One region of the Paenibacillus sp. J22R56 genome, then DNA from elsewhere that is predicted to be linked to it. Evidence: a T-box and tRNA genes for the amino acid it is inferred to sense, from the RefSeq annotation. Region 1 holds a T-box; the other holds one or more tRNA genes.
What was found. The T-box of region 1 lies ahead of argS (arginine--tRNA ligase). A T-box ahead of a tRNA ligase gene usually reads a tRNA of that ligase, here a tRNA-Arg.
Positions count from the first base shown of each region.

Region 2: it encodes a tRNA-Arg, which carries the amino acid that the T-box ahead of argS (arginine--tRNA ligase) is inferred to sense. The anticodon was not compared.

Region 1 is NZ_JBWDNV010000008.1:121,713-137,846, reverse strand. Features, by position in the region: gene AC0YNT_RS19685 (RNA polymerase sigma factor) at 1-271, shown strand, start outside; gene AC0YNT_RS19680 (DUF4367 domain-containing protein) at 232-1,254, shown strand; gene argS (arginine--tRNA ligase) at 1,298-2,992, opposite strand; T-box leader at 3,040-3,275, opposite strand; gene AC0YNT_RS19670 (thioredoxin family protein) at 3,320-3,640, opposite strand; gene AC0YNT_RS19665 (L-lactate dehydrogenase) at 3,682-4,635, opposite strand; gene AC0YNT_RS19660 (glycosyltransferase family 2 protein) at 5,187-5,876, opposite strand; gene AC0YNT_RS19655 (glycosyltransferase family 4 protein) at 5,878-6,906, opposite strand; gene AC0YNT_RS19650 (sugar phosphate nucleotidyltransferase) at 7,100-8,092, shown strand; gene AC0YNT_RS19645 (UDP-glucose dehydrogenase family protein) at 8,089-9,384, shown strand; gene AC0YNT_RS19640 (ABC transporter permease) at 10,164-11,123, shown strand; gene AC0YNT_RS19635 (carbohydrate ABC transporter permease) at 11,241-12,155, shown strand; gene AC0YNT_RS19630 (extracellular solute-binding protein) at 12,223-13,932, shown strand; gene AC0YNT_RS19625 (DUF4247 domain-containing protein) at 14,012-14,749, opposite strand; gene AC0YNT_RS19620 (DUF4178 domain-containing protein) at 14,924-15,430, opposite strand; gene AC0YNT_RS19615 (DUF350 domain-containing protein) at 15,461-15,862, opposite strand; gene AC0YNT_RS19610 (PspA/IM30 family protein) at 15,980-16,134, opposite strand, start outside.
Region 2 is NZ_JBWDNV010000008.1:404,093-420,226, forward strand. Features, by position in the region: gene glmS (glutamine--fructose-6-phosphate transaminase (isomerizing)) at 1-1,596, opposite strand, end outside; gene glmM (phosphoglucosamine mutase) at 2,276-3,616, opposite strand; gene AC0YNT_RS20945 (CdaR family protein) at 3,742-5,205, opposite strand; gene cdaA (diadenylate cyclase CdaA) at 5,198-6,043, opposite strand; gene AC0YNT_RS20955 (zf-HC2 domain-containing protein) at 6,274-6,906, opposite strand; gene sigW (RNA polymerase sigma factor SigW) at 7,006-7,572, opposite strand; gene AC0YNT_RS20965 (EamA family transporter) at 7,819-8,739, opposite strand; gene AC0YNT_RS20970 (S1C family serine protease) at 8,902-10,026, opposite strand; gene ppc (phosphoenolpyruvate carboxylase) at 10,215-13,025, opposite strand; tRNA gene AC0YNT_RS20980 (tRNA-Gly) at 13,212-13,285, opposite strand; tRNA gene AC0YNT_RS20985 (tRNA-Pro) at 13,293-13,369, opposite strand; tRNA gene AC0YNT_RS20990 (tRNA-Arg) at 13,399-13,475, opposite strand; tRNA gene AC0YNT_RS20995 (tRNA-Gly) at 13,482-13,556, opposite strand; gene AC0YNT_RS21000 (ABC transporter ATP-binding protein) at 13,727-14,578, opposite strand; gene nfsA (oxygen-insensitive NADPH nitroreductase) at 14,775-15,509, opposite strand; tRNA gene AC0YNT_RS21010 (tRNA-Leu) at 15,599-15,681, opposite strand; tRNA gene AC0YNT_RS21015 (tRNA-Lys) at 15,706-15,778, opposite strand; tRNA gene AC0YNT_RS21020 (tRNA-Gln) at 15,787-15,861, opposite strand; tRNA gene AC0YNT_RS21025 (tRNA-Val) at 15,871-15,946, opposite strand; tRNA gene AC0YNT_RS21030 (tRNA-Glu) at 15,983-16,057, opposite strand; tRNA gene AC0YNT_RS21035 (tRNA-Thr) at 16,074-16,134, opposite strand, start outside.

The DNA.
Region 1 (16,134 bases):
AGCGAGTCCTGAAGAGATCGTAGATCGACAGTTATTCAGCCCACCACTTGATTCTGTCTTAAAGCGTCTTTCTATTGTGGAGCATAATCTGCTTGTTCTAAGTGTGTTCGAGGAAAGGACAAGTGTGGAGATAGCAGCCATTATCGGTAAAAGTCCAGAATCGGTTAAGAAACGAATCGCAAGGACCAAACAGAAAGTACGGGATATGCTGGAGAAGGGGGGGGAGAAGGAATGGATCGTACAACGATCACTGTTGAAAACGAAGCTTTAATCCGTTACGCGAAAACGGAGGCTGATTATCCGGACATAGACATCACACAATCCGTTATGGAACGGATTAATCAGCTGAGCAATAAGGACCCAACCGGCAGGCGCCGGAGGCCGATCCGTCGCTCAGCGGCTATAACTGCTATTACTGGAGTCATGTTGATAGGATCGCTGACAGCTTATGCCGCTACGGAGTATGTGCAAATTCATGATTCTAATGGCCGGACAGTTATTGAAGCAGTCGCTGAAACTCCAATTTACCCTCTGCCCAAAGATATAGCCGAACAGCTCGATGCTTACCGCCAGCGGGTGTTGAAGCTGCTGAAGCCGGGGCAAATGCTCGCCTATTATATTAATGATGACAAGTTGAATTCGAATGGATACGACAAGACTAATCCAATCAAGTTCGAGTTTAACCTTTCCTACAGATCTTACGATGATTATGTACAGAAATTGCGGCAATTATCAGGGCCACGGTTAGAGATGCCGGATTACCTGCCGGAAGGTTATGTGTTCAAACATGGGCAGATCTCTCCGAGGCCACCGATGCGCGGTGACAAGGATCACTCCGCCTACGATAAGCTGCAGAAGAAGCTTTTGGAACGGGTAGCCGCAGAAAAGGGAGCGGATAAGCTTATTGTCGAACCAGTGGACTGGACGAATACACTTGGTGTGAATTTAAGTTTTACTAACGGATCCACTGTACTAAACTTAATGGCTCAGATTGGTCCCGACATTCCGCAGCATGGAGGAAAGGCAACCGTAGCTCAGTCAGCTTCCGCTACCTCAGAGACCGTTCGGATCGGGGGACAAGAGGCTCTCTATAGGAGCGACGACAGTCAGGGTGCTGATATCCCTCACTATTTGTTCTGGTATGATGAGCAGAAGAACATCTATTATACGATTATGGATAGTATGGGCAGCGAACTAACCCGGAAGGATATGATACGGATTGCTGAGAGTATGATTAAGCAGGCTGGAGAATAAAGTATGGAGGCAAGTTCGCTATAGCGAACCTGCCCCTTTTGATTTACATCTCTTTTAAAGCCTTAACCCCAAGCATCTTCAGCCCATCCTCAAGGCATTCTGCCGTCATCTGGACAAGCACGAGCTTCGCCCCTTGCTCGGCTATGTTACCGGTAATGATCTTCTCATGATGATAGAACCGATTAAACGTCTGTGCCAATTCGATTAGATAACGGGCGACGACCGATGGCTCATACCGCTGTGTGGCTTGGGAAAGGGCATCGGGGTAGTGCATCAGAGCTTTGGCAAGCGGCCAGGCGTAATCGCTAGAAACGAAGCTGAAGTCGGATATTGCCGCTGTACCAGCTGCTTCGGACTGCAAGCCTGCTTTGCGCAGTAAGCTTTGCGTCCGGGCGTAGGTGTATTGTACGTATGGCCCAGTCTCACCCTCGAAGTTAACAATGTCCTCCAGTGAGAAGTTCACTTCATGCAGCCGTGAATGGAACAAGTCGCCAAAGATAACGGCACCTACGCCAACCGCCTCGGCAACTTCACCCTTATCGGTGAGAGAAGGGTTTTTCTCTTCGATTATGCGCAGCGCATGCGCTGATGCTTCATCCAATACATCCTCAAGGAAGACGACTTTCCCTCTGCGAGTAGACATTTTCTGCCCATCCATCAGCATCAATCCAAACGGGATATGCTTGCATTGCTTCGCCCAGTCGAAGCCCATCCGCTCCAGCACTAGGAATAGCTGGCGGAAGTGCAGCGACTGCTCTGCACCTACGACATACAGCAACTCGTCTCCACGCATCTGTTCATGCCGGTAAATCGCCGTTGCAAGATCACGGGTCGCATAAATCGAGGAACCATCCGATTTCTTGATGATGCATGGCGGCAGTCCCTCCTCATCAAGACGGACGACCAAAGCACCGTCACTTTCCTCAAGCAGCCCAAGCTGTGACAACTGCTCGACGACGGCGTCCATTTTATCGTTATAGAAGCTTTCTCCAAGATAATGATCGAAGGAAACCCCAAGACGGTCGTATAGCTGATTAAACGCTGCAAGGCTGTCATCGATGAAAAGATGCCAATAGCTGTGCGCCTCCGGATCACCGGCTTCCAGCTTCACGAACCATTCACGCGCCTCATCCTCCAGCTCGGGATGGAGCTTTGCTTCTTCATGAAAACGGACGTAAAGCTCGAGATAGGCTTTAATCGGGTCTTCGGATTTCTGAGCAGGCTCTCCCCAATGAAGGTAAGCAGCTATCATTTTGCCAAATTGGGTTCCCCAGTCGCCTAGATGATTAACGTTTACCGGTTCATAGCCCACCTTGCCTAGCAGACGATAAAGGGCGTTTCCGATCATCGTCGAACGCAGATGTCCGATGCCAAACGGCTTTGCGATATTGGGAGAAGACATGTCGATAATGACACGTTTGCCAGACCCCAGATTGGGGAAACGCAGACCCTTCTCACGGTGTTCATTAGCGAACCGCTTAATAACCTCAGCACGGTTAAACTTGAAATTCAAATATGGACCGGCAGCCTCTGCAGTCCACAGCTCGTTTTGAACAGAATTACTTAACTGTTCGGCAATTTGAATAGGGCTTTGCTTTAACGTCTTGGAAAGAGCAAAGCAGGGGAAAGCGACGTCACCAAGCTGTTCGTTAGGCGGGAATTCCAAGAGCTCAATCAATTGCTGTTCTTTTAAAGAACAATGCTTTGCTAAGGATGCCGCAATGAATTCTTTTAACATAAGAAGACCTCCAAATTGTTTGTGAAAACATAAAAAACCCCGTCTCGGAAAGAGACGGGGTTGAATCCGTGGTACCACTCTTGTTGCTTATTGAGGGACTATGGAAGTCGCGTCGTTATAAGCATCTCGCCGTTGTAACGGTACTGAACCGGGCGGGCCTACTGTAAGGTTCGGCCAGCCATCTCCCGGGTCCTCTTCCCCTTAATTGTCATCACCGGCTTTCACCACCCCGGCTCGCTGCTCATGAACATCATAAGGATACTGTCCCGTTCCTCGATATTAGTTATAACGAGCATCATACTGGATATTATCTGAAAAATCAATCTATTATTTCGTTCGACTGCTCAGAATGTTGATGAACGATTGGCAGGCCACAAAAGTCCGCATAACGGTAATCGGCTGGCCATCTTTGTAGAGCGCAAGGGCAGGGACAGAACGAAGCTCCAGAGGAGCGGCAGTCTGCGGGAAAAGATCAATATTGACCGATGTAACGGTCATTTCCTGACGAAGGGCAGGAGCGACGGCCTCTAGTTGTCCTGCAATGGTGTGGCAGGGAGTGCAAAAGGTACTGCGGTATAGAACAAGCACGGAGCATCCGCGCTGGATCTCTTCTTGGAGCTGCAGATCGGTACACTGATTTAATGTCATGTTAGGATTCTCCCAGACTTGGAATGATGCCTACCATTGTATCATCCAAGTGACAACTGCTCAATTGCACTCCTAATCGTGCTGCACGAGAATATCATCTGCTGCTCTTCCTCCGGAGATAAATTCAGCTCGACGATCTCTTTGACACCGTTGTGGGTAATGATAGCGGGAACGCCAGCTGCAATGCCAGTCTGGTTATATTCCTGCTCCAACACCGAGGAGACAGCGATGATGCGATGCTCGTCGTACAGTATGGAGCGGGTAATATAGGCAAGTGCGTTGCCGATGCCATAGTGTGTTGAGCCTTTGCGGGTATAAATCTCCCAGCCGGCGTTTTTGGTTTGTAGTGCAATCTCATCAAGCTTAAGATGGCCGAACCTGACCGGATGCTGGGTCAAAATATCTTGAATCGGCTTCCCGCCAATCGTCACATGTGACCAGGCCGGGAACTGTGATTCCCCATGCTCGCCAAGCACATACCCGTGGACGCTTCGCGGATCAACAGGGAAATGTTCGCAGAGTAGTGTTTTAAGTCGAGCGGAATCAATGGAGGTGCCAGAACCAATGACAGAGCTGCGGGGAAGCCCTGACAGCTTCCATACGACATAAGTAACGACATCAACTGGGTTAGCAGCTGCGAGAAAAATACCGCTAAATCCGCTGTCCATAATCTGCGGAATAATATGTTTGTAAATGTCAGTGATCGAGATTAACATGCCCATCCGGTCTTGACCTTTCGGCGGATAGCCTCCGGCGCATAAGATGACCACATCCATATTCGAGCATTCCTCATATGTGCCTGTGTATATTTTGGTACGGCTGTGAACGAAGTCCATCCCGTGTGTCATATCGAGCGCCTGTGCGATCGCGCGGTCCGGCGTACGGTCAATAAGCATGATTTCATCACATATCGACTGATTGATAAGGGAATACGCGCAGCTTGAACCTACATTGCCAACCCCGACGATCGCTACCTTGCGCGCTTTACTCCTCATTGCCATCCAGCCCCTTAACAGTTGTTGTTACACTAATATATGGGCTTGCATACGAATCATGTGACAAAGATAGGTAGGTGTAAAGAAGGGTGACACGGAATGCTTGGATTCCTTGTCTGTAGCGGATCTAAGGACTGTAAAGTTTGTCTGTAGAGGGTGAAACTGTTCCGCTTATGAATAGTTGATATGAATTTGATGTGAAAATTCAAAATACAGCGTGTTATTCGGTGATAAAAGTAAAAAAAGGACGCTCATTTAGGAGCACCCATGTAATCTTCATTTTGTTGTTTTGTCCACAGACTAGCCCGCATGCAAGTTCAAGTATTGGCCGCCTATATGGCTACATCGCCAAGGACAGTGTCGGGCATGTCGGCATAAATCGCGCCGGGTTGATCGGCTAGTTTTCGTTGATGATCACGATGAGCTCTTTTTCGGCCGGGCGTGAAGCTGGCTGGAAAATAGGATTCAATAGAAACGTTGAGGGTGCAATGTTGCAAGGCCAACTCCCGAAGGCCGATTGACCTCGCGTGCTTTAACTGTGCATGCCATGCCTAATTTACGTACCGTCTGTAATGCTTCGTCTTAAGAACAAGCTTGCAGTGCGACATATAGAGGCGCGTGCTTTTCTTTTGCGTATGGCTTTTGATATCTTTTCTTCTAATACAAACATAGTGCCGCTTGGATACGGAATACACTCGAAAGCCTCTGCGGACGCACCGCCCGACCCAGCCGGAATCCGTGCCGACCGCTTTGAACTCGGGAAACGGGACACGCTCCCAGACCGATTTCCGGAAGACCAGCGTGCCGCCCTTGATGCTGCGCACGTATTTATTTTCGCCCCCCTTGCGGAAAACCATCAACGAACGACTGGCTTCGAAGTAAAGGAAAGAGGAATTTTTTCCTACGATGGATGCTTTACCGCTTTTGATAGCACCGGCGGTTTCACGCAAAAACGCGGGTCCGTAATAATCGTCATCGTCAAACTTGGCGATGATGCCGTCCTCGGCCAAATTTATGGCGTAGTTCAGGCATTTTCCGAGCTTGTGTTCTTGAGGAAGTTGGATCACTCTGATTTCGTTCTCCGGATATTGGCTTGCCCGCTCCTGATAGGGCCCGATATCCATTTTGTCGTTATTCAAGACGATAATCATTTGTTTGTCCTTCCAAAGCTGCCGGTCGTAATTCTCGAATACGTTATCGATGCATGAGGGTCTCATCGTACACGCGATTACGGTGACCATCTTACTTATCAACTCCATTCGGCGTAGCTAGAAGCTTTGCTTTACGTCTGTTCCATAATGTATTGTTTTTAATTTTATACAATTTTTTATCGATGATTTTTTGGTATAAACTTACGAATCGATCTGTCATGATGCGGTCGGAGTAGCGGGTCCTGGCATAACGTCTGCATTCGCTGGCTTTGGGCAGCCTCTTCTTGCGGTACTTAACCTTCAACGCCATTTCGGATGTCGTTCTGCATAAGAGCTGAGGCATTCCTGTCAGCACCTCGGCAACGCCGCCTTTCCTGAATCCTAGCACGGGCGTGCCACTGGCCAGTGCTTCGATGAGGACTAGTCCGAAGGGTTCATCCCAAGTCGACGTGAACAGGACGCAGCTTGCATTGGCGAGCAGCTCGCGTTTGCGGTCTCCGCCGACGGGACCAATATAACTGATTTTTTCGCCCAGATGAGGTTTGATTTTAGCATTGAAATAGGATTTATCGTTCAGCGTGCCGGCAATGATGAGCCGCATGCCTGTTTTTTTAGCAACCTTAATGGCAAGGTGTACGCCCTTTTCCTTGATTAATCTTCCCATGAAGAGCAGGTAGTTTTGTTTGTCTTTCGTGTAGGTGTAATCCTCCATGCGGATGCCGTTATGGACGGCATAGCCTTTTCGTTTGCCGTATTTACGGAGGATGAATTTGCTGACGTATACCCGAAGCTGCACGTCTCCCTTGATCCCTTTGGAATGGGAATTGCTGATCGTCGGAATAGGCGGGTTCGCTTTCGCAACGATACCGTAGTGATCGTGTATGATATCCACGTCAGGCGGGAGATTTTTAATAATAAAATCCAGCTGCTTTTTCGGATCATCCGACTCGTATTCGAACGTTTGGGTAGCATTCGAGGTGGATCCTTTCTTCGCAAACAGAAACACTTCATGCCCCCGGTTGACCAATTCTTCCGTTAAATAATGCACATCGCGCTGCGTGCCCCCATAATCCTTCGGCGGTACGGGAATCGTATTCGTCGATATTTGAGCAATTCTCAAACGTCTGTCAACTCCTTAGGTCAGTCTCTTCCCATAGGCATTCCTTGTAGGATATGAATGAATTCCTGTGCAGGGCACGGCGCTTTCACCGATCTCAGCGTTCTATTTTAAATCGTGTACAGGGTATGGCCTATACCAAATGAAAGCAGTTTTCATAGAATAGTAGAAATGGATAGAAAGAGGTGAGAAGCTGTTGAAAGGATTAATTCTCTGTGCAGGGAAAGGAAGTCGCTTATATCCGTTTACCAATAATCGGCCTAAGACACTTATACCTGTCGCCAATACGCCCTTGTTGCAATTATCGATCGTGAAATTAATGGAGCTTGGAATAGATCGTATCGGCATCGTCATTCATCCATCTCAAGAAGCCGACATACGCGGGCAATTCGGCGAGGGAGAAGCACTTGGCGTCTCGATTACGTACATCTATCAGCATGAGGCAAAGGGGATCGCGAATGCGCTAAAACAAGCGGAAGACTATATATCGGGCGAAGCGTTCCTACTTCTACTCGGGGATAATTTGATTTCTGCTCCGTTATCCGATCTGAAGAACGACGTCGAGCTTGGCGGTGTACAAGTATCCTTGCTGCTCGCGGAAGTTGCAGTCCCACAGGATTACGGCATCGCGGAGATCCAAGATTCGCGCATCGTAGGTCTGGAAGAGAAACCGGCGCATCCAAAGTCTAATTTAGCGGTATTAGGGGGCTACGCGTTTACGAAGGAGATCTTTGGCGCCGTCGACGAAATCACGCCCTCTAAGCGGGGCGAGTACGAAATAACGGATGCGATTCAGTGGTTGATCGAGCAGCAATATGTCGTCGCTTACCATGTTACCGACCAATTGAACATCGACGTCGGCACGATGGATCGATGGCTGCTGGCCAATCAAAAGTTGTTGGACGAGCAGGCATTGAAGAAACGGGTTCACGACTCTGTCCGGCTGGAGCGCTGCACAATCGTGGAGCCAGTATCGATCGAGAAAGACTGCGTGCTAAAGGATTGCCGGATCGGCCCTTACGTTTCTGTGGGCGCGGGCTCGAAGCTGGAAAACTGTCAAATCGAGAACAGCATCATATTGAATGGGGTTCATATGAAAGACCTCCCAGTCCCTATTAAAAATGTTATTATCGGCGAACATTCCATTGTCGCCGGGACACTCCTTGATAAAGAGGTGAAGGAGCCTTGAAAATTCTGATTATCGGTACGGGCTATGTAGGAGCCACGACCGCAATGGTATTTGCCGAGATCGGCTGGCAGGTAACCGGACTAGATATCGATGCAGGCAAAATCGAGCGGCTAAAGAAGGGACAACTGCATTTTCACGAACCTGGACTCGAAGACCTGATTGCCAAGCATGTGCACAGCGGCCGCTTGCAGTTTACGACGGATAAAGAATCCGCCATTAAAGAACACGACGTTATTTTCCTTTGCGTCGGAACGCCATCGCTGCCGGATGGAAGCGCAGACCTGCGCTACATTGGGCAAGCCTCCGCGGATATCGCGCGTTCGATGAAAGGCTATAAACTTGTCGTCACCAAAAGCACTGTCCCCGTCGGAACGCAAGAGCAGATCAAAAAGTGGATAGAAGAGGCGCAGCAAACAGCCTATCCCTTCGATGTCGCTTCCAATCCCGAATTTCTGAGGGAAGGCAAGGCCGTCGAAGACGCTTTGCGGCCCGATCGTATCGTGATCGGTACCGATAGCCAGCGGGCAACCGAGCAGCTTAAAAAGCTGTATTGGCCTTTTGCGTGCCCTTGGATTATAACCACGCCGAGGACCGCAGAGCTTATCAAGTATGCATCCAATTCGTTTCTCGCAACTAAAATATCGTATATGAACGAGCTTGCGAGACTTTGCGACGAGCTGGGGGTCAATGTAAAGGAAATTGCCGAAGGAATGGGCCTTGATCCCCGGATCGGGCCAAGCTTTCTGCAAGCCGGCCTGGGTTATGGAGGCTCCTGTTTTCCTAAAGATGTCTCGGAATTGGTTACGACTTCGAGAAAGCATCATGTAAATCTTCGTATTCTGGAGGGAGTCATAGAAGTCAACCGCACGCAGTACGCCTCTTTGCTCGACAAGGCGCGGTCGCGCCTGGGGGACTTTGCGGATAAAACCATTACGGTTCTAGGGCTTGCGTTCAAGCCGGATACAGACGATATTCGGGAGGCGCCGGCTATACGGATCATCGATCAATTGTTACTCGAACAGGCCAACATTCAGTTGTTTGACCCCTTTGCTGCTTTGCCGGTGCACGCTTCCTACAAGGCGGTTAAAGTCTGTTCCTCAGCCGAAGAAGCCTTAAGAGGCGCGGATGCGATTATACTGTGCACGGAATGGCCCGAGTTCGGACAGCTGAATTGGAAGAAAGCGAAGAAGCTCCTCCGGCACCCCAACTTCTTTGACGGGCGCAATATGATGGATGCTGCGCGGATGCGCGGAATCGGGTATTATTATCAAGGCATTGGCAGCGGTCATTAAGAATCATTCGTTTCTTATAGTTATAAACGAAGTTTCATTGGCCCTGTTGGGTGCAAGAGAAGCTGCCGGACAACAAGAATATCTGTATCTATTCATTTAGGTGTGAAATATAAAGATCGTGACAGGTGGGCTACAATATGCTTATAAACCACTTTGAGGTTGTAATCATCCTCCTATGTCATTTAAGTTTAGTTGTACTTCGTTTTCTAGGTTGCGCGACAACAGTGTATCCAGCGTTCCTGCGGTAGTGTTTTGTGAAGCTGTAAAAGGAGTTGCCGCGGCAGCTCCTTTCGTCTGTATATAGCCCTTCATTGAAGGGTGATACGGAATACTATGGCACACATGGATTCCTTGATATACATAGGAAGTAAGAGTGGGCACGTCGGGAAGTTGATAAGAAAGTGAATGAACATCGGGTGTAAGATGTTGGTTATAGTACTTTAGTCTGGGTTATATAGGCGGATGTGCAAATTATTTTCTTCATTTTCTAACACAATACGACAAATATATTAAATATGTTGTATAGGTTTATATAAATAAGTTGTAACACAAAAGGAGGGCAAATATGAGGTGATATTAGAAAATAAAGCTCTTTTTCCAAAATAATCCCTAAAATCGTTCATAAGGGTATTGAAATAACATATTGAATATATTATATTAATATCAGAAAATGAAACCGCTTTCTTTGAATGGGGGAAAGAAGCTAAAACCACATGAAGAGCAAGAGCTGCGTATGGGATGTACATTAGCCTTAAACCTATTAGGAGGTGGGATGGAAAATGATTGTGAATGAAGCAAGGGTTGAGGCAAGAGTCGAGGCCGTAAAGCCAAAAAAGAACACAACTTGGTCGAAGGTTTGGAGTTTCAGGGCTGCCTATCTATTTATGTTGCCAGCTGTTATCTGGTATCTGGTGTTCAGCTATTATCCGATGTACGGCATTTTGATTGCATTTAAAGATTTTAAGTACAACCTCGGAATAATGGGGAGTCCATGGGAAGGACTGCGGTACTTCAAGCAGTTCTTGAATGATTCTAGTTTTTATACTGTCCTCAAAAATACGCTGTCCATCAGCGGACTTAAGCTGTTGTTCGGATTTCCGGCGCCATTAGTCCTTGCTTTAATGCTTAATGCTGTGATGCGCAGCAAAATAAAGCGGATCTTCCAAACGATTTCTTATCTGCCCCACTTTGTATCCTGGGTCGTTGTCGTAACCCTGATGCAAAAGATTCTTTCTCCCAACGTTGGTCTTGTTAATGACATCCGTGAAAAAATGGGTCTGGACTCGATCTTTTTTATGGGAATGCCGAACTTATTTTATCCACTCGTCATTTCCTCTGACATATGGAAGGGCATCGGCTGGGGATCGATCATTTATTTGGCCGCACTAACCAACATTGATCCACATTTGTATGAAGCCGCAGAAATGGACGGGGCAGGCCGCTGGAGCAAGCTGTTCAAAATCACGCTGCCAACCTTGGTACCTACGATCGGTATTCTGCTCATCTTCTCCTTAAGCGGCATTCTAAATGCTGGATTTGACCAAATATGGCTAATGCAGACGCCTGCTACCTTAAGCGTCTCTGAGATATTGGACACCTACGTGTTAAAGACGGGTATCCAGCAAGGACAATTTGCTTATTCCACTGCGATCGGCTTGTTCAAATCGGCGATCTCGCTGGTCCTTATTATAACAGTTAACAAGGTAGCCAAGAAGGTAAGCGACGTGTCTTTATGGTAACAATGGCCTGAATAGCCATTAGGTGATAATTCATTTTAGAGGATGCTTACGAAGTATGAATCATCACAATGGCCAGAACGTCCATTAGGGTGATAATTCATTTTAGGAGGTGCGGGAATGGGCACGAGAAGAATGTCGGCAGCCGATAAAATTTATTCGAGCTTGAACTATACCGTGCTGCTCATATTTTGCTTGACGGCACTGTACCCCTTTATTTATTTTTTAGCGCTTTCGTTTAATGACGGTTATGACGCCATGAAAGGCGGCATTTACTTATACCCTCGAGTTTTTACACTTGAGAACTACTCCAAGGCATTTAATAATCCGCAGATCTTAAATGCCTTTACGATCTCCATTTCAAGAACTTTTATCGTTACCATATGTTCCGTCATGTTGACTTCTTTACTCGCTTATGGTCTTTCACGGAAAGGTCTGCCCGGAAGGAAATATATCGTCTTTTTCTTCTTCTTTACGACCTTGTTCAGCGGGGGATTGATTCCAACCTTCATTTTGTACCGTCAAATTCATATTATCGATACGTATTGGGTACTAGTCTTACCTGTACTGTATGACTTTTTTAACGCCATCGTAATGAAGACGTTCTTTGACGGAATCCCTCCCAGCTTGTCGGAGTCGGCCCGGATCGACGGGGCAAGTGAACTACAGGTATTTGCACGAATCATTCTCCCGCTATCCATGCCGGTATTGGCTACCATAGCTTTGTTTGTAGGGGTTGGCGTGTGGAACGACTGGTTTACCGGTCAGTTCTTCATCTCCAAAGAAAACCTTCAGCCTGCAGCGACGTTCCTGAACAAAATGATCAGCGAAGCGTCCTTCCAGACCATGACGGGTTCAGGCGGAGGTTCGTCTATCCAAAACATGAGTCAAACCCAAATGGAGCTGCGGGGTGTAACGCCGGAAGCGCTCCGAATGACTTTTGTCATTATCATAACCACTCCGATCCTCTGTGTGTATCCGTTCCTTCAAAGGTTCTTCGTAAAAGGTGTACTAGTAGGTTCGCTCAAAGAGTAGTCGCGAGGGGTATAAAAGGCACTGCCTTTTATATATAAAAATTTAAAAAACGAGAGGGGCTTGTCAAATGCGTAAAACCAGATTAAAAGGTTCTCTTAGCCTAGCGGCTGCGATCCCGCTGCTTGCATTGTCGATGACGGCGTGCAGCGATAATGGGGGGAACAACGAACCGAATGCAACAACAGGGAACACAACGAACACAACGAACACGGGGCAAAATGAAGCAGAGGCACCCAAGCAGGTCACGTTATCGTTCCTGAGCGCCTGGAATGGCGGTGGAGCAAGCTTCCCGCAAGACCAGGTTAACAATCCGGTAGCCAAAGCGATAAGAGACAAAACTGGCGTAACGCTCAAGCTGGAATCGATCACGACAAGTGAAGTCGAGAAGCTGAACACGATGTTCGCTTCCGGCACGGTTCCGGATATCGTGAACGCTCCGTACTGGTCGACTACTGGCGGTGAAGGACAAGTCATTAAGAAAGCCGCTCTGGAAGGTCAGCTTCTTGACTTAACGCCTTATCTCGATAAATATCCGAATATTAAGAGATTGGTCACGACTGGCATTGCCAAGGACTTTGCTGAGTTTGACATGAACAGTCCGGATCTGGAAGGCAAGCAGTATATTATTCCAACGGAAACGCCTGACGGTTCGATCGAAAGCATTCATAACTGGAATTATGGTCTTTTTGCCCGCGGCGATATTTTGAAAGCGTTGAATGTCAATGCGGCGGATATTGATACGCAGGAAGAGCTGTACGACTTGCTGCAGAAGATCAAAAACGGAAATTTCAAAGATATTAGCGGCAAGCCGGTTATCCCTGCCGGTACGATGCACAACGGCTGGGATTCCAGCCAATTCACGAAAGGCTGGACAGGTTACAATATTTCGGACTTCCGTGAGGAAGACGGCAAGCTGAACTTCTGGGCTTTATCTAAAGACGAGGAAGACAAAATGATGTATATGCGCAAATTGATCAAAGACGGATTATTTGATCTTGAAGCGTTCAGCAATACCGACACGACAGCCAAAGAGAAGCTGACTACCGGCAAGCTGGCTGTATTTGGAGCTCAACCTCTGCTCGGGGATTTGCAAAAAACGCTGTATAAGACCAATCCGGAAATGCAATACGAGCTGCTTGGTCCTTTTAAAAATAAGAACGGTGAAATCGCGACGCAGGTTGAGAAGCCAGGACGCTCCGGATTCCCGGCTATCTTCTTGAGCGCAAAAATCAAAGACCCAGATGCGGCATTGCGTTACCTTGATTTCGTAAACAGCGACGAAGGCCGTCTGCTCGCGTACTGGGGGATTGAAGGCAAGGATTATACGATGGTGGACGGAAGGCCGCAATGGATTCCGGACGTGAAGAAGCAATTTGACGAGAATCCGGATTTGAAGCGTGACGAAGGACTTAACTTCCTTCCGGGAAGATTCATTGGCGCATTCTCCGATAGTGTAACCTGGCCGAAGTCAGATGCTGACAAGACGCAATGGGATAAGCTGGAGGAAAGCTTCTCTGTGAAAATGCCGATGAAAATTATTGATAAAGTAAGTGCCAGCTACCTTGAAAGAGATTGGCCGAAATATCAGCAATATCGTGATAAAATAAACGGCTTCGATTTCAATACGGAATTACAGAAAGCCTACTTCGCGAAATCGGATGAAGAAGCTTTGAAAATCCTTCATAATGCCCAGAAGAAATTCAAAGATGCTGGCGTTGAGGAAATGACCGAGTTTGTAGCTCAAGAGGCTGCAAAACGGACGGATATTGGTTACTAAAAGCAAGCTGGCATTAACATAACTTATAACAAAGAAACCGCCCGATAGCTCGGGCGGTTTCTTACTGTGTCGTATAGCGTCATCGCCGTCGCGATATGCGGCCGGAGCCTTTGCGGATCTTCGGCGTTGATTTCTTCGGCTTGGTGAACACGGAACCTGACTTCTTCGAAGAAGAAGAGCCTCCGGTAACGACCTTACCGGTCGAGCCGCCGCTTGAACTGCTGCCTGAACCTACAGCAGAAGAATCCGCGTTCTTCGAACGCTTGAAGATCGTTCCGGTCCGATTGACGGTCATCGGTGGAGCTTTTTTCAAATCCTGATCCGTTGGCGTGTGATAGGTCGTTTTTGGTTTATAAGTGTCTTTCGACGAATAACCACGATAAGTACCTTTTCCATAACGGCCATTATCGAACAAATCATTAAGTACGCTGGCGAGCAAATAACCTTGAAGGAAGCTGCTGCTGTAGTTATTGCGCACATATTCCTTGGAGTCGATCTCAATCAGCGTATCGGCTGGATCATCCGGAGCCTGCTGGATCTGGATAACTTCGTCGTTGTAGACGAGGAACATCCGCTCGTTACTTTCCGCGGATTGCTGCTCCGGCTTTTTCTTATCAACAAGCTGCTTTGCGACCTCTGGAACGGTCTGGTCCGCTGCACGGTAGACATAAGAAGTCTGATTGCCCGAGCCGTTCACCGATTCAAGCGGATATTGCTCCTTCACGGTGTCAGAGATGGCGCAGGCAGCAAGCATTGGAACGATGAAGCTGATTAATAATAGGATTTTGATGCTATGAAGCCACCACTTCTTGCTCATCATGCTTCTTTCCTCCTAAAAAGAATTGCGAAGCAATTCTTACTCCGTAAGCAATCGCTTAAAGAATTGCGAAGCAATTCTTACTCCGTAAGCATTAACTTAAAGAATTTCCACGCGCTGTTTAGTGGAAATTCTTACTTCGTAAGCAAAGCTCTATGCTCCGTAAGCAATGCTTTATGCGCCCCGAATGACACGGACATCAGCAGGGAGCACCGATTCACCAACATACAGCATGAAGCGCCCATCGAGCCATTCCACACGGAGCAGTTTCATATCGTCGGATTGATACTGCCACACGTACTGCTCTCCACCTTGCATAAACGGCGTCTTGCCGTTTGCTGCAATAACGCCAGAGAAGTTCTCTTCCATGTGATAAGCCCTGTCGTCCAGCTCAAGTGTTGTTGGCACCTCATCAAAGGTGTCGAGACGTCCGTCAATCTGCTCATACAGGGCATATACGGTACGCTCACGTTCTTCTATCGACAGGTAGCGAATGTCTGTCCCATCCTGCAGCGTAAGAACTACAGCGTTACGACTGCGGTTCCGGCTGCTGCCTGTCACCTGGTAAGTCACAAGCGAGACTTCACAGACATCGCCTGGTGCGAGTGAAAGAATACTTTTCTCAACTTTGACTGGTTCGGGCTTAGCTATAATATTTTTAATCCGTTTGAAAATACTCATAAAGGTTTACTCCTTCGTACGTTCGTTCTGTTATACGGAACCAATGATCAGGGCGCCTGCAATATGAAGGGTACCCGCGATAAGCGCGTAGCCGATCTTGCCATCATGAATGCCTTTATCCAGCTGGATACCAGCGACTGCGCCAAAGATAATACGGAAAATAGCTTCAACAATGAGCAGCGTAATGAACGATACAAGCGAGATCACAAGGGCTTCCCACATGTAAGTCGCCTGTCCGATCGACGAGGCCAAAATATACGCCTGCGCGCCTAGCTTCATCACAAAACGAATCGTTACTGCAATATTACCATCTTTCATTTCCTTAAAATCATGGTATTTCGTGGACAGCGAGTCTAAATACATGAGGATAAACAGCAGAAGCGCCCCAGCGCCGGTCCATACCGGAATTTGCAGCAGATCCGTCCAAGTCATTACAATTTTTCCCCCAATAAAAAGTAGTAGAACTGCAAAATCCGCCGGCGCTGCCGGAAAAGCACTAGCGCCGGCGGACATGATACGTCAGTCCATTTTATTCAATACGGTTATGAGCTATTCCTTCTTCTCGTATTGCTTAAGAAGAGCAGCAAGCTCATCTTCAACCGCTTTGTCTTTGCCAAGAGCGGCGAACTCATCATCCAGCGATTTGCCTTTGGATTGTGCCATCTCGTTGCTTGCTTCCGCGCGTGCTTCCGCTTGAAGCATTT
Region 2 (16,134 bases), 280 kb from region 1:
ACTCAGTGTTTTCTCATACAGCTCTTCTTGGGTTACCAAAGCAATAACCGGAATACCTTCCTCGATCAGAGCTAGTGTACCGTGCTTCAACTCACCTGCTGCATATGCTTCCGAGTGAATGTACGAGATTTCTTTCAGCTTCAGCGAGCCTTCTTGTGCGACTGCATAGTCGACACCGCGGCCGATAAAGAACAAGTTTTTATGATGAGAGATCGACTCAGCTACTTGCTTCAGCACTGGAGCATTCTCAAGGATGCTCTCCACTTGTTCAGGAAGCTCACCCAGCGCAGTGATAATACCAGCAACTGTTGCTTCGTCTTTCGTACCCAGAATGCCAGCAAGGTGCAGACCAAACAGGTAGAATGCAATCAGCTGCGAAGTGTAAGCTTTTGTCGATGCTACCGCGATTTCTGGACCTGCCCAAGTTACGAGCACATCATCCGCTTCACGAGCAACCGAGCTGCCTACAACGTTAGTGATTGCCAGAACACGAGCGCCATTACGTTTCGCTTCACGAAGCGCTGCAAGTGTATCTGCTGTTTCGCCCGATTGGCTAACAACGATAACCAGCGTATCAGGTGTAATGATTGGTGAGCGGTAACGATATTCCGATGCTACGTCCGTCTCAACCGGGATGCGTGCGAGCGATTCAATAACGGTTTTACCAACCATACCTGCATGGTAAGCCGTACCACAAGCAACGATATGCACTTTGCGAATCGACTTCACATAATCAGCTGTCATCGAAAGCTCAGTCAGGTTAACCGACTTGCCGTCATCCGCGATACGGCCAAGCATTGTATCACGATATGCCTTCGGCTGCTCGTGAATCTCTTTCAGCATAAAATGATCAAATCCGGCTTTCTCCGCTGTCACAAGATCCCAATCGACATGGTATATTTCCTTGGAAATAAATTCGCCCTCTGTCGTCATGAGTTCGACACCATCACGTGTCAATACAGCCATTTCGCCGTCGTTCAAGATGTACACATTTCGAGTATGCTCCAAAATTGCCGGAATATCCGAGCCAATGAAGTTCTCGCCTTCGCCAACGCCAATAACAAGCGGGCTTGCAAAACGAACTGCAACCAGACGCTCTGGTTCGAATTCTGTTAATACGCCAAGCGCAAATGCGCCGCGCATACGTTTTACAGCACGTTGTACTGCTTCGACAATGTTGCCATCATATTCGTCAGCAACCAGGTGCGAGATAACTTCAGTGTCAGTCTCCGACACAAAACGATGGCCTTTAATCGTTAATTCCTCTTTCAGATCCAGGTAGTTTTCGACAATGCCGTTATGCACGACCGAGAACTTCGCCGAGTTATCTGTATGAGGATGCGAGTTAACGTCAGATGGCTTACCATGAGTTGCCCAACGTGTATGACCGATACCAACCGAACCTTGCAGCGGCTCATCACGCAGCTTATCCTCAAGCACAGCCAGACGGCCTTTGGATTTCTTAATCTCCAGTCCGTTCGTTGTGAATACCGCAATACCAGCGGAGTCATAACCCCGGTATTCCAGCTTCTTCAACCCTTCGATCAAAATATCCTGAGAATCACGTTTACCAATATATCCTACAATACCACACATATAATAAAGACCTCCGTTTAATCGATAGTTGTCTCCCAACTATGAATACGGATGCCAGCCGATATGTGGCACAGGCGTATTACCCCTCTGCCCGTGCCAACCTATCAGGCGGCACCATAGACATACGGGAGCATGTTTAATTCCTCGAATGAATGCAAATAAATCAAAACAACAAGTGCAGCCTGCCGTACGTTTGTAAGATCGGTCGCCCAATCCCTTTGCGTATCGGCTTTCGGTTGGCTTTAATAACCGGAAGGTCCCCGCCGAATAATTCGAACACCTTCACCTCGTCAGCTTCCCGTATGATCCCTCATGCTCATAACTCCATAAGGCAAATCATCACGCAAGCTCTGGCGCTTATATTACTAGTTACAACCACTATCCTCGCTTTCCTGCTGGAATCATACTTTCTATCATATTCACTTTCGACTGGTTTCGCAACCTGAACTTTAGGCGCAGGACGAACAACTCCGGTAATTTCTCCTAATAATATCCGCCTTCTCGTCCAAAATGCCCAAGCCCCGCCATACATTTGCCCCAACTTTTGAAGCAAATAAAATCCCTTACATTACCTATATATTCAAATCGCCTAGCCGCAAATACAAAAGTCTCCACGGAATCGTGGAGACTTTTGTATTTGTCGGCAATTAGTCGGCAGTAGACTTAAACCCGCTAACCTTTAGCCTAATTGCTGTTTCACCACATCAACGATTCGAGCCACATAATCCTCAATCTGGTCTTTCTCTGGGCCTTCGGCCATAACACGGATCAGCGATTCTGTTCCGGATGGGCGAACGAGTACGCGGCCGTTATCGCCAAGCTCCTGCTCAACTTCCTCAACCGCTTTAACGATAGCCTCATTACCCGCATATAAGCTCTTATCCTCTACACGAACGTTCACCAGCACTTGCGGATATTTGCTCATCAGGTTTTTCAGATCACTCAGCTTGCGGCCCGAAGCTACCAGCGTATCAACCAGTTGTAGAGCCGTCAGAATACCATCACCTGTTGTATTGTAATCGAGGAAAATAACATGACCGGACTGTTCACCGCCAAGGTTATATCCGCCCTTACGCATTTCTTCCATCACGTAACGGTCTCCAACAGCCGTCTGAGCCGTTTGCAGACCAATACGCTGCGTTGCTTTGAAGAAACCAATGTTCGCCATTACAGTCGTTACAACGGTATCATTCTTGAGCTTGCCAGCCCGCTTCATCGCATCCCCGCAAATGCAAAGGATATAGTCGCCATCGACTTCATCGCCTTTGTCATCAATAGCAATCAGACGGTCAGCATCGCCATCGAACGAAAGACCCAGGTCTGCACCATGCGCTAACACTTGCTCACGCAAGTATTCCGGATGCGTCGAACCCACGCCAGCATTAATGTTGCGGCCGTCCGGCTCCGCTCCAACTGTAATAATCTCCGCACCAAGCTCGCGGAATACTTTTGGTGCCAGCTCGTATGCCGAGCCATGTGCACAGTCGAGTACGATCTTAAGGCCCTTGAAATCACCATTAATTGTCGTTTTCAAATAATCAAGGAAACGATATTTCGCATTATCATCATTCGTTACGGTACCGATCTCGCCGCCGATTGGACGAGGAAGTTCATCGACCTCAGCATCAATTAGACGCTCGATCTCAAGCTCTGTTTCATCAGACAGCTTGAAGCCGTCCCCGCCAAAGAACTTAATGCCGTTATCCTGAACCGGATTATGGGAAGCAGAAATCATAACACCTGCATCTGCTTTTAATTCACGTGTAATATAAGCAACTGCTGGAGTCGATACGACGCCAAGTCGAATAACGCTCGCACCAATCGACAGAAGACCTGCAATCAGCGCAGCCTCCAGCATTGGACCCGAGATCCGTGTGTCCAGACCGATAACTACCTTCGGCTTATCCGCCTGGCCTGTTAAGACATAACCGCCGCAACGGCCGATTTTATAAGCTAGCTCCGGAGTCAGCTCTAGATTAGCTACACCGCGCACGCCATCCGTACCAAAATATTTCCCCATATTTTCTCATGCCCCTTTTGTCGTTAAATCTGCTGCTGCAATGGCCTATTCCTAATCCTACTCGATCTGAGGCCGCTTTTGAACTACTTTTAACTACCGCTTTTCCCGCCTCCACTCACATTCCGTCATGGAGTAGTACTTGGTTCCTCAGCGGGATCTTCATCTGAATCAGGATCGGTACTAGAACCGGAATCAGTTCCCGTGCCTGAGCCAGTACCATTACCTGCACCCGTTCCTGTATTTGTATTCTTATCAGGAGGAGGGTCGGTTGCATTACCGGATGAATTTGAATCGGTAGGCTGGCCGCCAGCCGGAACATCCCCGGCTCCTTCCGAGTTGCTGTTGCTGTCGCTTGCTGCATTTTTATCCGTGATATCAAGCTTAATAGTTGGTTTTTCCTCTGCCAGATCAATAAATCGCGGCAGTTTAACAAGGAGCGGAACGGTTGTCGTTCCAACCTTGGCATCACTCAAATCCGCTGACAGCTTCACATCGTCGTTCTGCAGAGCTGCAAGCATATTAGGCGCACCACGAACCGTTATCGATACATGACCATTGTCAGGGTCCTTGAACGACGCCGTGAGTCCTTCCGGCAGATCGTTTAATTTAACGGTACGGTCAAGCGTTAACGTCTGGGAAGCCACTACCTTAACCTCTACATCAATTTCAGACGGTTCTACCATCTTCACGTCACCGACAGCTGTAACCTTCGCTTTCACAGTACCGGATTCCTTAATCTTCGATAGGTCGATGGTTACGCCGCCCGTGTAGGTTTCCATCGAATCCAGCAGCTTCTGATCACCGTACACGGCGACTTTATCGATATCCGCCTTCACCGAGCTGACACTTAAACCATCCGGCAGGCTTCCCGTAAATCCAAGCTGCAACGGCATTGTCTTCAGCGGCGGTGTGACTGGAACCTCAACTTCTACTGTGGAAGGACGAACAATTGCATGCTCCATCGCTTCCCCTTCGGTATCGTACACAATAACCTGTGCTTTCTTGTTCACAACTGACTTTTCTGCACCTTCGATATCAACGGTTGTACGAACTGCTCCTACAAGAGCCATCTCGTCCTTCGGCAGTGTAATGTTCACGATTGTACCTGATTTCACGGATGGAGTACCGGCAATATAACCATTCGCAGGTGTCCCTTCCGTTGCGACCCCAAGATCAAATGTCTTCGTCTCAATCTCTACAATATCCACCGTAATGGAACGTGGCGAACTTTCCACAAGGGTAATACCTTTAGGCAAATCATAAGTCAGCGGCACCACATGCTCACCAGCTGTAATATTGCTTAAGTCTGCATGTACAACATAATCCTCCTCATTCAGCGTCAACAGGCTTGCTTTCCGCCCTTCAACGACCAGCCGAACGACAGTAGGCTCTACTTTTACAAGTGCATATTTCGTTTCATCTAGATTTGTCGGAATAACCGAGGCCGCCTCAATGACTTTTGTATTCAAAGAGGAGGTCACGGTAGCCGGAGTCGATTCCGGATCAAAATGAACCATTGCCCACAAGAGCAGCGCAATCGCAACAGAAAGGATCTTGAGTATCGTCGGATGACTTAACCACTTATCCATCGCGGCCTCCTTTCCGCTTCCAGAACGAGAACGAGGATACGGTTGCTCGCTCCTTACTACTCGTCTGTTTTGGCGTCAGCTCTTCGAACAGCTTGGAGATCAGCGATTCTTCCTTAATATCACGAACAATCATCCCGTTAATAGCAAGGGAAACTTGTCCTGTTTCTTCCGATACAATAACAGCAACAGCATCACTAACTTCGCTGACCCCAATAGCAGCACGGTGACGGGTCCCAAGCTCTTTGCTGATAAATGGATTCTCCGAAAGCGGCAAATAACAGCCAGCGGCCATGATCTGATTACCCCGGATAATAACCGCCCCGTCATGCAGCGGTGTATTAGGTGTAAAAATGTTCATGATCAGCTCGGACGTAATCCGTGACTCCATCTGAATCCCGGATTCAATCAGCTCGGTTACTCCTGTAGTTCGTTCAAAGACGATCAATGCCCCGATGCTTCGCTGAGCCATATGCTGAACAGCCTTCATGACACTTTCAATCTGTTCGGCAACAATATCGCGCTCCAGCGTTGAGGTACGAGCAAACAGCTTGCCGCGACCCAATTGCTCCAGCGCACGACGAAGCTCCGGTTGGAAAATAATAAGTACCGCCAAGACGCCAAATGTGAACATCTGATTCATCAGCCACTTCAGCGTATAGAGATTAAACCAGGTGCTGATCGCCCAGGTGCCGACCAAGACCAATATCCCCTTAAGCAATTGAACTGCCCTTGTGCCACGCACGAGCAAAATCAATTTATAAATAATATAGCTAACGATGCCAATATCAATAATGTCCTTAATCCAGCCATTCCAAGTCAAATCATTGAAATAATTCACAGATCAACCCCCAAACTGCCGACGACAATTATCTTTAAAATATAAGAATGTATATGATCTTTCTATTCTGTGCTTATATTTCATCCGCGAAACGTATGCCGCTATTTATAATAACGGTTCCGCCGTTTACACTTTATCTGGTCTTAACTTTATTGTTTTCTAGAATTGCACTTGGAAACCCTTTTTTTCAGAAAAAAATAACTGCCTCTCTGCAAGAGAGGCAGTTCGTCCTAAGAAGCCAATCCGCTGAACGTTTCCGTCACTTTGTACCAGAACCAGTCTAGCGCCTGATCAATGGTCCGGCTTTGTCCTGTAATGTAACCAGTCGATGCAAGATTCAGATTGCCGTCGATGACCGTTACATTGCCATCCACTTCACCTTTCACATCGGCAGTTCCATTCTCAATAACCAAATTACCCTTCACGTGGGCACCTTCAGGAACCGTGACCGTATTTCCGTTAATGACAACCTGCTGCAGATCTTCACCGGATACAATCAGCTTTGAATCCTGATCCCACATCGAGGTGAAGCTTCCAAGCATAACAAGCACGAACAAAGCAGCAGCTGTAAGGCCCGGATACTTATAAATGTACCGCAGCAAGCCACGACGCTCTTTCGATTTTGCTGGCTTAGGCAGCTCAGCCATAATACGATTGGTCAAAGCTGATTTATCATAATCGGGAATGGAAACGGTATGCTCTAACGTGCTCAGCATCATCGCTTCCGTCTTCTCCAGCTGTTCAAAGCGGGCTAGGCAAGCGGGACATGAGCTCAAATGAGTCTGTAATTCTCGTGCATCTTCACGCGGCAGATCGCCGTCTAAATAATCATGCATCCATACGCCCGCGACGTTGCAATTCATAGCAGCCAGTCCTTTCTTTCGTTTGCTCGCATAAGCTCTCCTCATTTATAGAGTACGTACAGCTCGCACATGATGTTTCACTTTTTTGCGAAAATTGAACTACAGTTTATGCTCGAGTTTTTTTCGTAAAAACTCCCTGCCTCGGTGAACACGAGTCTTAATCGTCGTTACCGGCATATCGAGTACATCGCTGATCTCCTGCAGAGACATCTCCTGAATATATCGAAGCATCATAATCGTCTTATACTTCGGAGGCAGCGAGTCAATCGATTCATGAATAATACGCTGGGTCTCTGTAAGTAAGAGCTCTGACTCTGGCGTACGGTTATCGCTTGGAATCATGGAGTAGCCATCAAGCCCCTCATGATCTGTTGATTCCGCATCCAGAGAGTACGAAGGCTTCCGTTTCCTAAGCCGATCGATACATAAGTTTGTCGCAATCCGGTAAATCCACGTGGAGAATTTAAGCGATTCGTCATATCGCTCCAGATTTTTATAGACCCGCAGGAAGGTTTCCTGAACGACGTCCTCCGCCTCTTGGCGGTTATATAACATTCGGTAGGCCATATGGAACAGCTTATCCTGATACAGTCCTACAAGCTCAGCAAATGCCCGCTGGTCGCCTTTAAGTGCTAATCGAGCTAGGCGGGCTTCCAATACATTCACTATTCATCCTCCCAAAAAGAATTATCACATGATTTTTGTGATAATTCTTACTTCGTAAGCATGGTTCAGTCACATGATTTTTGTGATAATTCTTACTTCGTAAGCATGGTTCAGTCACATGATTTTTGTGATAATTCTTACTTCGTAAGCATGGTTCAGTCACATGATTTTTATGATAATTCTTACTTCGTAAGCATGGTACAGTCACGTGATTTTCGTGATAATTCTTACTTCGTAAGCATGGTTCTACGTTTGAATGGTTGACTGACGTAAGCGTGAACCATACTCAGCTAGCACAATGCCGCCTAGAATAAGCACGATGCCGCCAATACCGCCAAGCGATATCGGTTCGCCTAGAATCAGCCAGGCACTAACGACCGCGAAAGGCAGCTCCATCGATCCAAGCATGGACGCAAGCCCGCTTCCGATTCTCGGAATACCGGCTGTAAAAAAGACCGTCGGCAGAACCTGTCCGATTAGTCCAAGCGCAATTCCCCAGCCGATAAGGCCCCATTCTCCTTCAAGGCCGCCATCAAACGCCTTATATCCATACATAATTGCAATAACAACAAAGCCAAATGACATCATAATTGCAGATTTATAAACGGGATCATAACCCGGCGCCACTCTGCCTGTCAGGAGCAGGAATAAGCTATAAGTTACCGCAGAGCCAAGGCCAAACCATACACCTGCCCAATCCATATCGGTGAGCTTATTCTCAAACAGTCCGGCCGCGAGCACCGTCCCTGCCATCGCCATCACAATCGCTGCCCATTGCCATTTCGTGGGCCATTTACGTTTCCACAAACTTTCTAGCAAAATCGTAATCCACATGAACTGAAAAAGCAAGACAATTGAGAAAGAAGCATCGAGTCTCTCCAAAGTCTGATTATATAAGACAGTCGTCATACTTAATCCAAAAATACCGGTAAAAGCTAAAGCCCCCCAGTGCTTCCAGCTGAAAGCGAGCTTACTCCATGCTCCTGGTCTTATGAGGACCAGCAGCCAAAGTAATATCGCACCGGCCCCTACTTGATGAACTGTAATTTGCTGAAAGGTATAAGCTTTCTCATAAGCGAGCTTTAGAACGGATGACATAATTCCGTAGCAAGCCGCAGCTATAAGGACCATAACAACCGCTGTCCAATAGCCAGATGATCTTTCCATACTACAAAAATCCTCCATTCACACCTGGTCTATTATATCGGTTCTGTCCTTATATAGCAAAGCGGAAAGGCACGTCAGTCCTCTTCGATTCTGCCCTTATTATAGAAGAAGCGGAGAGGCCCGCATGCCTCTCCGCTTTAGATAATTTATCAAATAATGGCTTTATACATTATGACCAACTAGCTGTTTAAGTGTCTCTTGAATCGTACTTGTCGGAATAGCGAAACCAATACCTTGCGCCTCAGAATTCACAGCAGTGTTGATACCAATCACTTGGCCACTTGCATTCAGCAGCGGACCACCGGAGTTACCTGGATTAATCGAAGCGTCCGTTTGCAGCAAATGCTCATACACATGATCGCCGTCTTCGTCACTGATTGTGATTGGACGCTCCTTCGCGCTTAGTACCCCAACCGTCATGGTATGATCGAAGCCATATGGGTTACCAATTGCGATCACCCAGTCGCCAATAGCCGTTTGATTCGAGTCACCGATTGCGAGTGTCGGGAATGCCTCTGTTCCACTGATTTTGAGAACGGCCAAATCCTGATCCGCATTCTCCCCTACTACCTCTGCAATGAACGGCTCATCATAGCCTTCTACTTGAACCTTCACCTGCGACGCATCTGCGACAACATGCTGGTTAGTTAGGATATAGCCTGATGATTCGAAAAAGAACCCTGTGCCCGTTCCTGCCAGTTCAAGCTGTGAGCTGTCTGTCGAACCAGACTGACCACTGTCCTCTTGTGTCTGCGGCATCTCTCCAAATCCTTGGAATCCGCCTCTTCCTCCATAACCTCTGCCGTTGCTTTGCACCGGCTGCGTGTAGTTCTCAATCTTTACTACTGCTGGAGATGCTGCTTTATAGACATCTGCGATAGTTGCATCAACACTAACTGATGCTGTTGTTACACCGGCTGCTTGCTGCGCCGAGTTACTTGCGGTCGTTGTTGCTACTGTGGAAGCTTGCTCGTTACCAGTGAACAAGTTTGTCCGGTCCGATGCATACATGAAACCACTGATGACCACGGCGCCAACTAGAAAAGCGGCCACCATCGCTTTTGCCTGCGACTTCTTCTTGCCTGGTTTCTTGCTTCCCCATCCTGAATTCCCTAGTTCCCCGCCTTCATCTGTCATCTTCATTAGCTGATTCTCGTAGGCTGTCCGAAGACTAGATGCAGAACGATTTGGTCCGTAAGTATAAGTGTAAGGTTTATGTTCCGCTGTGGATTCCGGCTTATCTGTATCATTTACGTTATTGTGGTTATTTTCATATTCATTGTTCATCTTTATCGCTCCTTTTCATTACGACCGCGATTTGCGATTCATGTCCCTTGCTTGATTCCTATCATGAGGCATGTACCTTAAATCAAACTTAAGTGAATTTAAAAGGAGGATAAAGAAATAGACAAATACACAAAAAACCGGACATTCGACTGTAATAAGCCAAATGTCCGGTTTTATCCATATTTCTATTAGCCTGTATTTCTCAGACCAGCTGCAATTCCGTTAATCGTAAGAAGAACTTCACGGAGCAGTTCAGGATCATCTTCATCCTTCGCACGAAGCTCTCTCAGCTCTGTGAGGAGCTGAACTTGCATGTAGCTGAGTGGATCAACGTACGGATTACGCAGACGAATCGATTCTTGGATGACTGGTACGTTATCCAGAATCTCATCTTGTCCTGTAATGCTCAGAATCATATCCGAAGTCAGCTTATACTCGTTCTCGATTTGAGTAAAGATACGGTCACGAATCGTGCTATCGGAGATCATATCCGCATATTCCTTCGCAATCGTCAAATCTGCTTTAGCAAGTGCCATTTGCAGGTTGTCGATCAGCGAACGGAAGAACGGGAATTTCTCATACATCGTCTTCAGTGTTGTCAGACGCTGTTCATCATCACCCGTGTACTGCTTAAGCGCAGTACCCGCTGCATACCATGCAGGCAGCAAGTAACGGCTTTGCGTCCAAGCGAATACCCAAGGAATCGCACGCAGATCCTCAAAGCGATCGCTGTTCTTCCGTTTCGAAGGACGGGAACCAATGTTCAGTTCGCCTACCTCAGGAAGTGGAGTCGACTCTTTGAAGTAAGTCAGGAAGTCTGGATCGCGGAAGATCAGATCCTGGTACTTGTTCAATGCAGTCTCGGAGATGGAACGTGAAATCTCTTCCCACTCTTTCAACACGGCATCATCCTGAGCTTGTGGATATTTCGCAAGACGTGCCGCTGTAATAAGCGCCCATGATGCTTGCTCAAGACTGCGGTATGCAATGCCCTGCATCGAGTAACGCGAAGACAATACTTCGCCTTGCTCTGTAATCTTAATGCCGCCGCCAACGGTATGTGGAGGCTGTGCAAGAATACTGCGGTTAAGCGGCATGCCGCCACGGCCGAGTGCACCGCCGCGTCCATGGAAGAACTTCAGCTTAACGCCGTGTTCACCAGCAGTTGCTGTAATATCATTCAGGGCTACGCGCAGTTCCCAGTTCGCCGTTACCGCGCCGCCGTCTTTGTTACTATCGGAGTAACCAAGCATGATTTCATGCAGGTCGCCTCTTGCTGCTACGGCTTGACGATAGATTGGCAGTTCGAAGAGCAGCTTCATGATACCAGGAGCAGCATGCAGGTCATCAATTGTCTCGAAGAGAGGTACCGATTGCAGTGTACAGCGAACGCTGCCGTCTGCTTCTTTACGGAATAATCCTACCTCTTTCGCGAATACCATAACCTCCAGCATGTCGCTTGCACCTTGCGTCATACTAATCAGATAAGTCGAAATACATTCTGGTCCAAACTCCTGCTGTGCTTTGTAGACCGTTTGATATACGTCCAGGCACTCACGAGTCGATGGAGAATAATCCAGATGCGACGAAGTAAGTGGACGAGGGTCCTCCAGCAATTTGCTGAGAAGAGCAATCTTCTCTTCTTCGGAAAGCGAGCCGTAGTTCGCTACAACATTCATCTTCGCCAAAATTTCCGACATCGCATTCTCATGCTCTTGGCTATGCTGGCGGATATCCAAAGCAAGCATATGGAATCCAAACAGCTCAACTTGACGGACAAGCTTACCGATATGTGTATCGGCTACGTAATCTGCAAAATGGCCGCGTAAGCTGCGGTCGATGATATGCAGTTCATCAAGCAGTTCGCTTGCACTGTTGTAACGCATAGCAGAGCCTTTGAGGGACTCATCACGAGTGTTAGCCAGCTTCTCAAGCATAAAGCCGAGCTTAATGCGGTATGGCTCTTTCGCATTACGCCACAGGTCGATACATTTCAGTTCGACATGCTCACGATCTTTCTTGATGGAGCTAATCAGCTCTTCCGATACCTCAACAAGGTTTGTGCTGAAGCTCAGAATGCTGACAAGCTCATGTAATTTCTCTTCGTATTTCTTAATAGCAAGCTGGCGGTTAAGCGTCAGCGTCTCCCATGTTACCTTCGCAGTTACCGACGGGTTACCGTCGCGGTCTCCGCCGATCCATGAGCCGAAGCGCAGATAGCTTGGTACATGCCATTTCTCGCCTGGATAGTATTTAGTAAGATTGCGTTCCAGTTCTTCATATACGTTAGGAAGCACTTCGAACAATGTCTCGTCGAAATAATACAAGCCATTGCGTACTTCATCAATAACAGTTGGCTTACGGTCACGAAGCTCATCAGTTTGCCATAGAATAAGCACTTCATTCAGCAGCTTGTCCCGAAGAATCTCGCGTTCACGGTAAGTCAGAGTCGGATTATCAAGTTCCATTACATCTTCAGCAATCCGCTTATGAATATCAAGCACGGCACGACGCGTCGCTTCCGTTGGATGCGCAGTCATAACGAGCTCTAGTGAAATATTGCTCAAGATCTCTTGAACACCTTCAATATCGATATTACGCTCTTTCAAATCCGAAATAGCGCTCTCGATGGAACCGCGTTGTACACTTTCCCCAGCCGAACGCTCATAATCACGTTTGCGGCGAATACGATGATTCTGCTCTGCAATGTTGACCAATTGGAAATAGATCGCAAAGGCACGGATCACCTGATGGCGAATTTCCGGGCTTAACGATGAAACCGTCGTCTTAAACTGTTCAAAAAGCTCAGGCACAAATTCTGCGCGCAAGGCTTTACTTGTTTCACGAATTTGTTCAACAATATCCAGCAGCTCACGGCCACCTTGATGGACGAGCACTTCCCCGAGTATGTTGCCTAGGAAACGGACGTCTCTGCGCAGCAAATTGTTAGCCTGCGGCCGGTGTTGTGCCGATAAAGTCGATGTTACTTGGTCCGACATACTGATCCTCCTGTACTTTAACGCATTTTCATCTTCTTTTCATCATACTACAAAATGACGCTCGGTTGAAGCCCGAAGCGCCCACTTTCTTTTTAGAACGCAGGAAAGGCAGCCCCCGCAAGGGCTGCCAATGTTAGGATATAAAATATAAAAACTCCTTCCGAAGAAGGAGATTGTTTGAAAATCTGGAGCGGGTGATGGGAATCGAACCCACGCTATTAGCTTGGAAGGCTAAAGTTCTACCATTGAACTACACCCGCGTATAAATGGTCGGGATGACACGATTTGAACATGCGACCCCCTGGTCCCAAACCAGGTGCTCTACCAAGCTGAGCTACATCCCGACAAGTATAAGTAAGTATTTAAGAAAAATTGGCGCGGCCTAAGAGATTCGAACTCCTGACCTTTTGATTCGTAGTCAAACGCTCTATCCAGCTGAGCTAAGGCCGCACAATATGGAGCGGAAGACGGGAATCGAACCCGCGACCCTCGCCTTGGCAAGGCGATGCTCTACCGCTGAGCCACTTCCGCATGTTACTTTCGCTGTCGTCCGTTTTGTTTATCATCGCGGCGACAAGTAATAATATATCACCTTCAAAAACAAAATGCAACTGTTTTATAAAAGTTTTTTTAAGATTATTTTAGAGGACCTAGAAAAGTAAAAGCCGTGCTTACTTAGCACGGCTTTTTAAAGCTAATCATTATGCCCCTGCTGCAGTCAGAATACGTTCAGGCTGTGCTGTTACCAACACTTTATCAGCAGCCGGTTCACCAGCCAATGCATAAGGTAAGCATAAAGGTACACCAGTACGCGGGTCCGGTACAATGTCTGCCTCGATGTTGAACACCTCACGTAAAATATCCGGTGTCATAACTTCGGCTGGCGTACCTTCACCTACAACTGTACCCTTCTTAATCGCAACCATATGGTGAGCGTAACGAGAAGCATGGTTCAAATCATGCACAACCATGACAACCGTACGATTATTCATCTCATTAAGCTTCTGCAGCAAATGCAGAACTTCAAGCTGATGGGCCATATCCAAGAACGTTGTTGGCTCATCAAGGAACAATATATCTGTCTCTTGCGCGAGAGCCATCGCAATCCATGCACGTTGACGTTGGCCGCCCGATAATTGATCTACTGGACGATCTGTAAATTCACCCATCCCGGTAGCTTCAATTGCCCATTGAATAATGCGGCGGTCTTCCTTGGTCAGCGAGCCAAAGCCCTTCTGATAGGGAAAACGTCCATAAGATACGAGCTCTGCAACGGTAAGACCGTCTGGGGCCGTCGGATTTTGCGGCAAAATAGCCAGCTGCTTCGCCACTTCCTTCGTTGACTGCTTATGAATTGATCTACCGTCCAGCAGTACACTGCCTCCTGATGGATGCATCAAACGCGCCATCGTCTTCAGGATGGTCGATTTGCCCGATCCATTGGATCCTACAAGGGCTGTAATCTTACCTTGAGGAATAGCAATATTTAAATTTTGAACGATGAGACGATCATCATAAGCAATGTCGAGATTCGAAGTCGTAAGACGAATCATGTGACCTGCACGCTCCTTCCGATGCCGTAAAGCGGCCCGTTTCAGTTATTATGCGCTAACTGCGCATCCGTGATAACAATTATCAATTAACTAGGTATAATGATAATCGTTCTCAGATGAGATGTCAATGACAGAAATGTGATACTTGTCCACATGCATTGACAGTCAGTTTTCGGTTCACGATAGGCACATAAACTTATTCGAGCTCGAATCCTTGCTTCTGTAGGAAGGAGCGCATATGCATACGTACTGGCCCTGCCTTGGCTGCCATAGCCTGCGACCAGGTTGTGCCTGCCTTTCCATTTGACCTAGCCTTCATATAATTGCTCATCGTCTCGTCATAAGCATCAATATTTGAATCTATAGTACTCGTATTATAGCTATTCTCGTAATAAACAGCTGAAAGTGGCAACCGTGGTCGATCAAGCGGAGATTGATCTGGAACACCAATACACATGCCAAACACCGGATACACATGCTGAGGAAGCTCTAAGAGCTCAGATATTTGTTCTGGTTGATTACGTATGCCGCCAATATACACGATACCGAGCCCAAGTGACTCCGCGGCAACAGCAGCATTCTGAGCGGCCAGAGCAGCATCTACTGTTCCAATAATGAAGTTTTCTGTTGTACTAAGTATTTCCCCATCATAATGCCGCTTAGCCGCTTGTTCCCAGCGGTATAGATCCGCACACCAGACGAGGAAAACAGAACTCTCTTCTATATAAGCTTGATTGCCTGCAAGCTTTGCCAGCTCACTGCGAAGTTCCTTATCAGTAATACCAATAACCGAATATGCCTGCATATTGCTTGAGGTCGACGCCTGTTGTGCTGCCGTTAATATCGCATCCAATTGTTCAGCAGTAACCGGATCCTTCGTGAACTTCCGAATGGAGCGATGCTGCTTCAGTAAACCTATCATTTCATTCATCATTATTCTCCCTCATTCCTTAAGTCGTATGGCTACAATGTAGCACAAAAAAACCTTCAGGACATCTCCTGAAGGTTGAGTGTTAAGTATGGTGCGCGTAGAGGGACTTGAACCCCCACGGTTGCCCGCCAGATCCTAAGTCTGGTGCGTCTGCCAATTCCGCCATACGCGCATGGGTGAAACTTATTAAGAAAAGTGAGCCATGAAGGACTCGAACCTTCGACACCCTGATTAAAAGTCAGGTGCTCTACCAACTGAGCTAATGGCTCGTAATAAATGGCTGGGGATCAAGGATTCGAACCTTGGAATGACGGAGTCAAAGTCCGTTGCCTTACCGCTTGGCTAATCCCCAAAGCTGTAATGGTGGAGGCTGAGGGGATCGAACCCCCGACCCTCTGCTTGTAAGGCAGATGCTCTCCCAGCTGAGCTAAGCCTCCACAGGCAATTTACTTCCACCAACACAAAAGAAATTATGGTGACCCGTAGGGGACTCGAACCCCTGTTACCTCCGTGAAAGGGAGGTGTCTTAACCACTTGACCAACGGGCCTTACAAAAACTTCTACTGGAGCTCTCAACCGGGATCGAACCGGTGACCTCATCCTTACCATGGATGCACTCTACCTA